Regions from separate parts of the Neobacillus sp. NPDC093182 genome, predicted to be linked through region 1. Evidence: riboswitches for the same ligand, from Rfam matches in the RefSeq annotation. Region 1 holds a riboswitch; the other holds the start of a gene.
The links. A riboswitch is a leader RNA that binds a small molecule or an ion and turns the genes downstream of it on or off. The one in region 1 is predicted to bind cobalamin.

Region 1 (5,610 bases):
GAGGCTGGTCCTTTTGAAAAATCCGAAACCTATTCTTTAAATGGAGTTCAGTTTGATTATGTTTCCTCTAATGATGAGAGTGCTAGTTTCAGGGGTGGTATGCGGGTTACTGTTCCAGAAAAAGGTTACAAAATTGTTATGTTTGCAGAAGTATTGACAAAAGAAGAAATGGAAAAAGTATTGCTGTCTATGATTGAAAAGTAATGGGCTTTTCCAATAAAGGGGGTATATCACCCTCGTATTAAAGGGATGATGGCGATTGTGAGTTAAAAGCAATCGCTTTTTCTTTAATGCACAATATTCCTGTAATGATTTTGTAAAAAAATACACTTAAACAAATAGTTGTTTGGTTGAATATCAAAAATTATTAATAAGCCGAAAATATGCAAGGCTTTATTCATTTCTTGCATATTCCCAATGGTGTAATGGTGATCACAGTGATCATACTTACCGCTACTTGAGGTCGGAGAAAGCTTTAAGGAGATTGACAGCTCCAGGCGAGTTTGGTGAAGAAAAGGAACGGCCGTACTCCTTGTAGAAGCAGCAAAGGTTATATTGGCGAAAATTGAGGTGAAGCCCTGACTGCTTGGAATTTCAAGCAGGAAAAAGTGCAGTCTCCACTGTGGTTTAACATACAAAAAAGAACCATCCAATATCGATGGTTGATAACCATTGAGGTATTACTTGAAGGTATGAAAATGTTTAAAACATTGAAAGTTGTGGTAAACATCCATAAAGATAGGAGATGATCGAATGGATGGACAAAAACAAAGTTACTATATCAATATTCAATCTAATGAAATATTCAGAGGACCTTACGAGGGAGAGTGGGATTTTAAAATTGAAGCGACAGAATCTCAAGTAAATTTCCTTGAACGACTTTTTAATCGAATGGATGAAACAGATTGGGAAAGTTATTTTCGATCACATATTCCTTATCTTGGATATCATCATCAGCCTCAAAATAGGGAATATGACCAGCGAATATTATGGACCTATACGATGCTTTATGACTTAGGTGATGAGAAAACCCGAGCTCATATTAGAAAAATGGGAATTCTAAATGAAGATAGTGCAACTATTCAGCACAAAAGCTTTTAATCTTACTAGAACCTCTCGGAATGATATTAAATGGCTAAATGGTGATTTACTTACAAAAAGAAGTAAACGCAGTCAGTCCCATACCTTGGGAAATTGGCTGCGTTTTTTTGAATAATAAAGCTTTAATTGAATATTAAAGAATTATAAGGAAAAAGCTTAGTCCAGCAAACGGTCTTAATTTCCTTGATACAATCTTGTGGTACCAGTCACTTTAATACGTTCAAGAAACTCTCATCCTTTTTCAGAGTTGATTGTCTAATTCTACTCTTCATGATGCAAACGGAAAGGTAAATATTGATCAGTTCTACGATAATGTTCTAGAATTGACAGAATTTGAGAAGGAACAAATTAAAGCACTGGGCTTTAATGAAGAAAAGCTAAAAAAACAGTTAGGCTTAACGGAATTAACGGGAGGGGAAACAAATTATCCTTATCCTGAGAAAATCAGTTCCCGGCCAACATTAGAATTAAACGGCATATGGGGCGGATTTCAGGGGGAAGGTACAAAAACCGTCATTCCTAACGAGGCACACGCCAAAATCACTTGCCGTCTAGTCAATAATCAAAATCCAGAAAAAATCCAGGGCTTAATCAAAAAGCATTTGGAAGAACAAGCACCAAAAGGATGCACGGTAAAAGTAACACTTCATGTTACAGGTAATCCCTTCTTAACCCCAATCGATGATCCGATGATTCAAAAAGCGGCTGAAGCTTATGAACAGGTTTATGGAAAAGCACCTGTTTATAAAAGAGAAGGAGGCTCCATTCCGATTGTATCGGATTTCAACCATACCTTAAATACTCCAGTTGTCTTAATGGGATTCGGGCTGCCAGATGAAAATCTCCATGCTCCAAATGAACATTTTAACTTAGAAAATTTTGATAAAGGGATCTTAACGATCTGTTCGTTTTTGGAATTGATCTGAATAGATAGGTAAAGGAGGGATCGCATAGCACCCCTCTTTTTTGCCGATAAAAGTGCCAGGATCCTTCCAAATTTTGGACGGTACCGGCACGTTTTTTATGTGCGTCTGGTGGGTTCTATTCCCACACAGTCCCGCCAACCTTGAAATATAAGGGTTATTGAGGATTTTTAATGAAGTTAGAAAAGGAGAAAATTAGTGGGCAAACAAGTCAAAATTTCTTCTTTGGTCACGCTTTGGTCACATTGATTTATTGGTCACTTCATAGTTTATTTAACAAGCTGCTCAAATTGATGAGCGGCTTCTTTTTGTAAATTTGGTAACAAGAAAATATGGTAGACAGCAAGAGTCTGTTAATGTAATATAAAGAAAATCATATACATATTTTAAACAGGTGTTATGCATGTAAGAATGTATAGCTTAATAGGGAAGTTCGGTGAAAGTCCGACACGGTACCCGCCACTGTAATCCGGAGCGACTTGCACAATGTCACTGCTTTATTTTAAAGTGGGAAGACGCAAGGAGCATCGATGGTAAGTCAGGAGACCTGCCTGTTTAGAAAGTACGACGTGACCTACGGGATATAGGGATGTGTTTACGGAGACGGAAGTATGCTTTTTTATTAATAAAGCAGAACATACCAGTGTTTTTTGTGAGCATTTAAACCCACCAGGTTTAAATGCTCTTTTTAGTTTGGTCACTATTTTAACGATGGAGGTAAGTTTAAAGTGAAAAAAAGATCATTATGGTTTTCATTTGTTGTACTGTTAGGTTTAGCAAGCTATTTTTGGACGAATTCTTATCGTCCAGCCTATGCGATGCATATTATGGAAGGATTTCTACCATTGGGTTGGGCTGTTTTTTGGTGGGGGATCACCATTCCATTTGTTGCCGTTGGAATACGATCGATTACGAAGAAATTAAAAGAAAATCCTGAATTGAAATCAATCCTAGGTCTGTCTGGTGCATTTGCATTCGTATTATCTGCGTTGAAAATTCCTTCAGTGACAGGTAGTTGTTCCCATCCAACGGGTGTAGGATTGGGGTCAATTTTATTTGGTCCAACGGCGATGAGTGTTTTAGGAACAATAGTCCTTTTATTTCAATCACTATTGTTAGCACATGGTGGAATTACTACTTTAGGCGCGAATGCATTTTCAATGGCTGTCGTTGGACCTTTCCTTTCTTACGGAATATACAAGTGTGGAAGAAAAATGAATGTATCCGTCGCCGTTTCAGTCTTTTTAGCTGCAATGTTAGGGGATTTGGGGACATATTTAGTGACATCGGTTCAATTAGCTTTAGCTTTCCCTGCTGAGATAGGTGGATTCGTGGCTTCATTTGTAAAGTTTGCTAGTATCTTTGCTTTTACACAAGTACCTTTAGCGATTAGTGAAGGCTTACTTACGGTTATTGTGATGAACTTACTCCAAAAATATAATATGACAGAATTAAATCAATTACCTACACTGAAGGAGGCAAGGTAACATGAGAAATGGAGTATTATTTTTATTCGTGATTCTATTAGCAATTATTCCTTTGATTTTTTTAAAAAATGCTGAATTTGGTGGGGCAGATGGGCAAGCGGAGGAAGTGATTACCGAAGTAGCACCTGACTATGAGCCTTGGTTTAATGCCATATGGGAACCACCAAGTGGAGAGATTGAAAGTTTACTATTCTCGTTACAAGCGGCTCTCGGAGCCATCATCATCGGCTATGTAATTGGATATGGAAAAGCTAGAAAAAAGTATTCTTCATCCAAACAATAGCAGAATGAAGTGAAAACTATGATAAAAATTGATGATTATGCTTATATCAGCGGATTAAAAGATGTTCATCCCGTTGAGAAGGTCATCCTTGCGCTGATCTTTCTCTTTTTTACAATTCTTTCAAAAAATATTTCGGTGGCTTGTTTTACCTTTACTGTCATGAGTATTTTGGTGCTATTCAAGGCGAAAATCCCGTTTATTGCATATTTGAAACTTCTTTTCGTCCCTTTTATATTCTTAATGACAAGCTTGGTTGCCATACTATTTTCCATTGCACCTAATTATCAAGAAGATCTTGAGGTGCTTTGGATGGCTAAAATAGGTTCATGGCAAATCTATATTAGCTCAAATAGTATCCAACAATCATACGAACTAGCTACAACTATATTAGCAAGTGTGAGCTGTTTATATTTTCTTGTTTTATCAACTCCTCTTAATCAATTAATGTGGATATTAAAAAAAGTAAAACTACCCACCGTTTTTGTAGAATTAATCGGGATTACGTATCGATTTATCTTTGTTTTATTGGAAAAGATGAATGAAATTTATATTGCACAATCTAGCAGGCTTGGCTATCAAAATTATAGAAGCTGGTTTTCCAGCGTAGCACAGCTTATTGTCAGCCTTTTCATAAAATCGATGCACGCAGCAAAAGAGCTTCAAATCACAATTGATAGTCGAGGTGGAGATGAACATTTGTATGATGTGGATTTATCATTGGGCTATAAGCGAGGGCATTTTGTCATTATTTTTATTTCGTTTGTAACACTTTTCTTGATAGAAACTATGACAAAATCATGAAAGAACAATGAAAAGGAAGTATGTAGAGTGAGTGAACAAATATTAACGTTTGAACATGTTTCTTATCAATATGCTGATGGAACAATGGCATTGAATCAGATAAATCTTTCCATTGAAAAAGGGAAGAAAATAGCCTTATTAGGGAACAATGGCGCTGGGAAATCGACACTATTTCTTCTTATGAACGGAATATTAAAGCCAACAAGTGGCAGCATTTTATACAATGGAAAGAAGTTGACCTATAAACGGAAAGAGATTCAGCAATTAAGGCAGCAAGTCGGTATTGTGTTCCAAAACTCTGAAACCCAACTTTTTTCATCTACTGTCTATGAAGATATTAAGTTCGGTCCAAAAAATTTAAATTTACCCACCGAAGAAGTTGAGAGGTGTGTAAAGGAAGTCATCACACTAACAGAAACGGAATCGCTTAAAGATAAACCCCCTCACTTTTTAAGTATCGGACAGAAAAAAAGGGTAGCAATTGCTGGAATTGTTGCCATCGATCCTGAATTAATGGTATTAGATGAACCAACAGCTGGGCTCGATCCTTACTATTCAAAAAGAATGTTGAATCTATTGGAAAAGATTCATCATCGAAACCGGACGATTCTATTGTCTACACATAATGTAAATCTTGCTTATGAGTGGGCAGATGAGGTTATCATCTTAAACAATGGGCATTTGCTAGCTCAAGGAACACCGGTTGAGGTTTTTAGTAAAAGAGAAATACTCGAAACAAGCCATTTACAAAAACCTTGGATTATGGAAGTGTTTGAAAAATTTCAAAGAATGAACTTATCCAATAAAAAGTATCCGAGGTCGAAAGCAGAACTGTTTGAAATGATGGAATCATGTTTTAATGGGACCAGCATTCAAGTTTAAGGTGGAATTCTGACGAGTGACCTCAGTTTATTGTGCATAATTTTTTGAAAGCACCATTTCAACCTAAGAAGGTGCTTTTATTAAATTTTCAAACAAATAGTTTGTTAACATTCGAGATTATATGATATAGTTA
Region 2 (5,610 bases), on a different contig from region 1:
TTGAGTAATTGTATTTTGGTTAATGGTGTATGAATCATGAAATAAACTTCCTCCATTCTTCTCTGCTAACTTTGACATGCTTCACATTCTTCTATCTCCGATTGAGAAGTACTTCTTATGTAATAAGTCGTCTTTAAGCCCTGCCTCCATGCTTCCCTATGAAGATTTAATAACTCTACCGCTTTAATATCATGACGAACATAGAGATTGAAACTAATCGATTGGTCGATATGGCGCTGTCTGGCGGCATTTTGCCTAATACTCCATGTTTGATCCAACGCATGACGAGTTCGTCGATAAAAATTGTAACTGTTATGGTCCAAATCGGGTGCCGTTACTTTAAATTTGAAATTTTTCTTCTCCTCCGCGTATTCGACTGCATACAAAGGGTCAATCCCATCTGTTGAACCGCCAATCTTTGCTGTGGATGAGTTTGGAGCAATCGCCATCATCCAGCCATTTCGAACCCCATACTTTGTAATATCTTCCATCAGTTGGTTCCAACGATTTGTTTTATATCCTTTGCGCTCAAAATACTGGCCTGACTGCCATTCTGAACCTTCAAATTTTGGATAACTGCCTTTTTCCTTTGCTAATTCCATAGAAGAACGAATGGTAAGGTAAGCAATATCCTCATATAAACGATCTGCATATTCAACTGCTTCATCAGACTCCCAAAAGATGCCTTCTAACGCAAGGAGGTGATGCCAGCCAAACGTACCTAAGCCTACAGGACGGTATTGCTTATTAGTGACTTCCGCTTGTCCCACTGAAATGGTATTAAGATCAATTACATTGTCTAGCATTCTCATTTGGATTGAAACCAATCTTTCTAGTACATTCCCTTTTACAGCTTTCGGCAGATTAATAGATGATAGATTGCAGACAACAAAGTCCCCAGGTTTACGAACAATGACAATATTTCCTTCTTCATCCTTATATTCTTTAACAATCGTGGTGGCAGACATATTTTGCGTGATCTCTGTACACAAATTACTGCAAAAAATCGACGCACATCCATATCCTCTTGCATGTTTGTTTGGATTTTGACGATTGACTTCATCCCGATAAAACATATATGGCGTACCGGTTTCTAATTGAGAAATCATAATCCTTGCCATTATATCCATCGCCCGATAAGTTTTTCGAGGAAGAAAAGGATGTTTTACTGCTTCTTCATACTTTTCTGTAAAAAACTTTACATCACACTCGTCATAAAAATCTTCCAAGCCCAGGGGATTCCCGTCTTGGTCCTTCCACCCCATTATTTGTTTTACTTGATGAGGACAAAAGGTGTGCCATTCTCCAACACTTCGACCGTTTTCATCTACTTCTTCTAATTTCTTCATAAACAAGTCAGGTATGGAAACACCCGTAAAAATATCATGAGCCTTTCGTCTTTCGTCACCGTTATTTGTCTTTAAGTCTAAAAAGCCATTCATAATATCTTTATGAAATACATCTAAATAAACGGCGATTGCTCCCTGCCTTTGGCCCAATTGGTCGACACTCACAGCCGTATCATTAATAAGCCGAATCCATGGAACCACCCCAGAGGAATTACCTTTAAATTTCTTGATATCTGAACCTAAGGCACGTACCTTGCCTAGGTAAACACCTAGCCCGCCACCGTCTTTACTTAATCTAGCAAAATCCCAATTGTTCAAATAAATTCCATCTAAAGAATCGTCCACTGTATCAATAAAACAGGAAGAGAGCTGCCCAAAGCTTTTTCCGGCATTTGATAGAGTTGGTGTTGCAACGGTCATATACAAGTTGCTAAGTGCCCAATATGCTTCTTTTACAAGGTTTAACCTGTTTCCTTTTTGTTCTTTTCTCATTAATGTCATGGCGATGACCATAAACCGTTCTTGAGGTAACTCGTATAGTTTTCCTTCGTAATCTTTCGCCAAATAACGATCTGCTAGTAAGAACAGCCCTATATAATTAAACAAATTGTCCCGTTCTGATGTAATTACTGCGCCTAGTGTATCAATCTCTTCTTTTGAATAGTCATGTAATAGATCCTCGGAATAGATTCCTATTTTTGTTAATTCAGCAATCAGCGTGTAAAAACCTCCGTATTTTTCTTCCGGCTCGTATCCCCTGCTGCTTGACGCATTTTGATAAAGTTCCTGTAAATAAAGATTTGCTGCTAGAAAGGTCCAGTTTGGATCGCTCATTGAAATTTGATTTAATGCATAAAAAAGGGATTGTTCATATATGGAAGAGTCTTCAAGATTAGCGATCTTTTCAACTAATTCATTTGTGTTCAGATTATATTTTTCAGAAGCTTTTTTCACTGCCGCCAAAACCGAATCCTTGTCTGAATAAACACTGTTTACTGCCATACCAAATTCCTCATTTCTTTTCATAATGACTTCGTGAGTGAAACGACAAAAAACCCATCTATGAAGATGGGTTTGATAACGTGGATTAATCTATCATACAGGCTCATTCACTGTAATAGTAGGTATACCCTCGTTATATCTTCCCAGCTCCCGAAGAAGATAATACGTAATAGAAATGGCAGGTCTCCTGACTTGTGCTTCTCCCTACTCTAATCCCTTCCCGTCCGTAGACAGTGGATATGATTATTTCGTCAGCACTTACAGTTGCGGGTACAGTTCTGGATTCTCACCAGATTCCCTATTAAGTCTATATAGACACCATTTATATTGGTTATTTTCTATATTTAGTGTTTTGATTTATTGCTCACTACTAAATATTGTATATGTTCAACTATAATATACTATTTTCACTTTGACAATAACAAAAATAATTCTCAGAAAATTGTGTACGAACGATTTTTTATATGTTATATTAATTGGCAATTACATATCGTGTAAGAATTGGTGCCAAGCTGAGGCTTGGCTTAATAGGGAAGAACGGTGCAAATCCGTCGCTGTCCCGCAACTGTAATTCGGAGTGAATCACAAATACCACTGTCTTTTGATGGGAAGGTGTGATGAACATTGATGATGAGCCAGGAGACCTGCCAATTTGTAGTACACACCAGATACCTACGTGGAAATAGGTGGTGACATTCATTTGTACGACAAACGAGTTATGAGTTGTATTGTTTATGCAAGATTTTTAAACATACCTTTAACTTGATTGTATAGCCATTTCCGGTTCCTGGAGATGGCTTTTTTGTATTTGGATATATGTAAATGAAAAGGAGGAATCGTAAATGAAATTAGCTAGTACAGCCATTGGGTACCCCTACATTGGTGGTAATCGAGAGTGGAAACGTTGTGTGGAATCTTTTTGGAAGGGTGAAAAATCAGAGGAAGCGTTTATCTTTGAGATGAAGACCATTCGTTTAAATCATTTGAAGCATCAGCAATCCTTAGGATTAGACATACTTACGGTTGGAGATTTTACCTTTTATGACCGTATGCTGGACCTTGCGACCATGTTCGGTTTAATTCCAGCCCGTTATAATTGGACTGGTGAAAAGGTAAATCTTACAACTTATTACGCAATGGCACGTGGAGCAAACGATGTTGTGGCTTCTGAAATGACAAAATGGTTTAATACAAACTACCACTACATTGTACCTGAGTATGAAGGCAAGCCACTAAAATTAACTCAAAACTACATTTTAGATTATTTTTTAGAAGCGAAGTTTGAACTAGGTCTAATTACAAAACCAACCATTATAGGTCCCTATACTTTTGTACAATTATCTAAAGGCTACGATTCGATATCAAAAGCATCATTTATTTTAAGACTCTTACCTCTTTATGTTCAAGTACTCCAACAACTTGTAGATGCAGGAGCACAGTGGATACAAGTGGAAGAACCAGCATTAGTCCTTTCACTAGCACCTGAAGATATCAAACTAGTTCAACAAATTTATAAACAATTAGCAGAAGAAGTACCTGCAGCGAAACTGATGTTACAAACCTATTTTGAAGGACTATCAGCGTATGAAGACCTCATACAATTACCTGTCGCTGGAGTTGGGCTTGATTTTATTCATGGTGCTGATCAGAATATGGCTTCACTCCGTAAATACGGTTTCCCACAAGATAAAATATTAGGGATTGGTATCATAAATGGGCGTGATATTTGGCGGGCAAGTTTGGCTGAAAAAGCAATGATGACCAAAGCTATTTTATCCTTAAGCGGCGTAAATGAAGCGTGGGTTCAATCTTCTTGCAGTTTACAGCATGTACCTGTCACAACTAAATCTGAAAAGACTCTGGACAAGACATTACTAAACGCATTATCCTTTGCCGATGAGAAAATCATCGAGTTAACGCATATAACATCCTTCGTTTCAGACGAGAACTGGTCTGGAAGTAAAAGTGTGTCACAAAGTATAGTGGCAATTCAAGCCTTAGAGCAGCATGAGGGAAGGAAAAATCCACGTGTGAAGGAGCTTTTATTACAAGTCAAGCCAGAGCATTTTACACGTCCAATGCCCTTTAAAGAACGTCAATCTTTACAAAAAGAAGCTTTACAATTACCGGATTTTCCAACCACAACGATTGGAAGCTTCCCTCAATCCGATCAAGTAAAAAGAACGCGTACTGCATGGCGTAAAAAAGAAATTACCGACTTGAAATATGCTGAGTTTTTGAAAAGTGAAACCGCACGCTGGATTCAAATTCAGGAAGAAATTGGCCTTGATGTTTTCGTGCATGGTGAATTTGAGCGAACCGATATGGTAGAGTACTTTGGTGAAAAGCTCAAAGGTTTTGCTTTTACAGAAAAAGCCTGGGTGGTATCATATGGGTCACGTTGTGTGAAACCGCCGATTATTTATGGTGACGTCGAGTGGACATCTCCAATGACCGTGAAGGAAGTTGCAGAAGCACAGCGATTAACGTCGAAGTATGTGAAAGGGATGTTAACAGGACCTGTCACAATATTAAATTGGTCATTTGTTCGTGATGATCTTTCTCGTGAACACGTTGCCAACCAAATTGCCTTAGCGTTGAAGGAAGAAATTCAAGCATTAGAAAATGCAGGCATTGCCATAATTCAGGTGGATGAACCAGCTTTACGTGAAGGCTTGCCACTAAGGAAAGAAGACTGGAATGACTATTTATCATGGGCTGTGAATGCATTCAAGCTCGCGACTTCTAGTGTGAGAAATGAAACTCAAATTCATACCCATATGTGCTATTGTGAGTTTAATAACTTCATAGAGCCAATTCGTGCCCTTGACGCAGATGTCATTTCAATCGAAACGTCTAGAAGTCACGGGGAACTAATTCAATCACTAAAACAAAATCCATATGAACTTGGTATCGGTTTAGGTGTTTATGATATACACAGCCCCCGTGTGCCAAGTGTAGAAGAAATCGACACTATATTAAACGAAAGCTTAGAGATTATTTCAAAAGAACAGTTTTGGGTGAATCCAGATTGTGGTTTAAAAACACGTCATGAAGATGAAACCATTGCGTCATTAAAAAATATGGTCACAGCTGCACGAAAACTCCGCCAACAGCAAGAACAAACTGTTTCCTAAGTGTAAAGATAAACATTTTGAGGCGCCATTTTAGGCGCCTTAATTGATCGCGTCCTTTACAGAACCGAACGAGATACACTTTTCCCTAGTAACAATTTTTCTATACCATTAAATGAAGAAAC

Region 2: linked by a shared signal. The riboswitch ahead of metE (5-methyltetrahydropteroyltriglutamate--homocysteine S-methyltransferase) and the one ahead of ACIQAA_RS27755 (energy-coupling factor ABC transporter permease) in region 1 are both predicted to bind cobalamin.

The regions. Positions count from the first base shown of each region.
Region 1 is NZ_JBIVOI010000020.1:82,174-87,783, reverse strand. It holds gene ACIQAA_RS27770 (DUF4367 domain-containing protein) at 1-204, shown strand, start outside; gene ACIQAA_RS27765 (hydrolase) at 754-1,101, shown strand; gene ACIQAA_RS27760 (M20/M25/M40 family metallo-hydrolase) at 1,353-2,027, shown strand; cobalamin riboswitch at 2,400-2,593, shown strand; gene ACIQAA_RS27755 (energy-coupling factor ABC transporter permease) at 2,843-3,511, shown strand; gene ACIQAA_RS27750 (energy-coupling factor ABC transporter substrate-binding protein) at 3,513-3,794, shown strand; gene cbiQ (cobalt ECF transporter T component CbiQ) at 3,813-4,595, shown strand; gene ACIQAA_RS27740 (energy-coupling factor ABC transporter ATP-binding protein) at 4,623-5,477, shown strand.
Region 2 is NZ_JBIVOI010000017.1:9,399-15,008, forward strand. It holds gene ACIQAA_RS25560 (ribonucleotide-diphosphate reductase subunit beta) at 1-38, opposite strand, end outside; gene ACIQAA_RS25565 (ribonucleoside-diphosphate reductase subunit alpha) at 66-2,375, opposite strand; cobalamin riboswitch at 2,512-2,689, opposite strand; cobalamin riboswitch at 2,837-3,017, shown strand; gene metE (5-methyltetrahydropteroyltriglutamate--homocysteine S-methyltransferase) at 3,194-5,488, shown strand; gene ssuE (NADPH-dependent FMN reductase) at 5,545-5,610, opposite strand, start outside.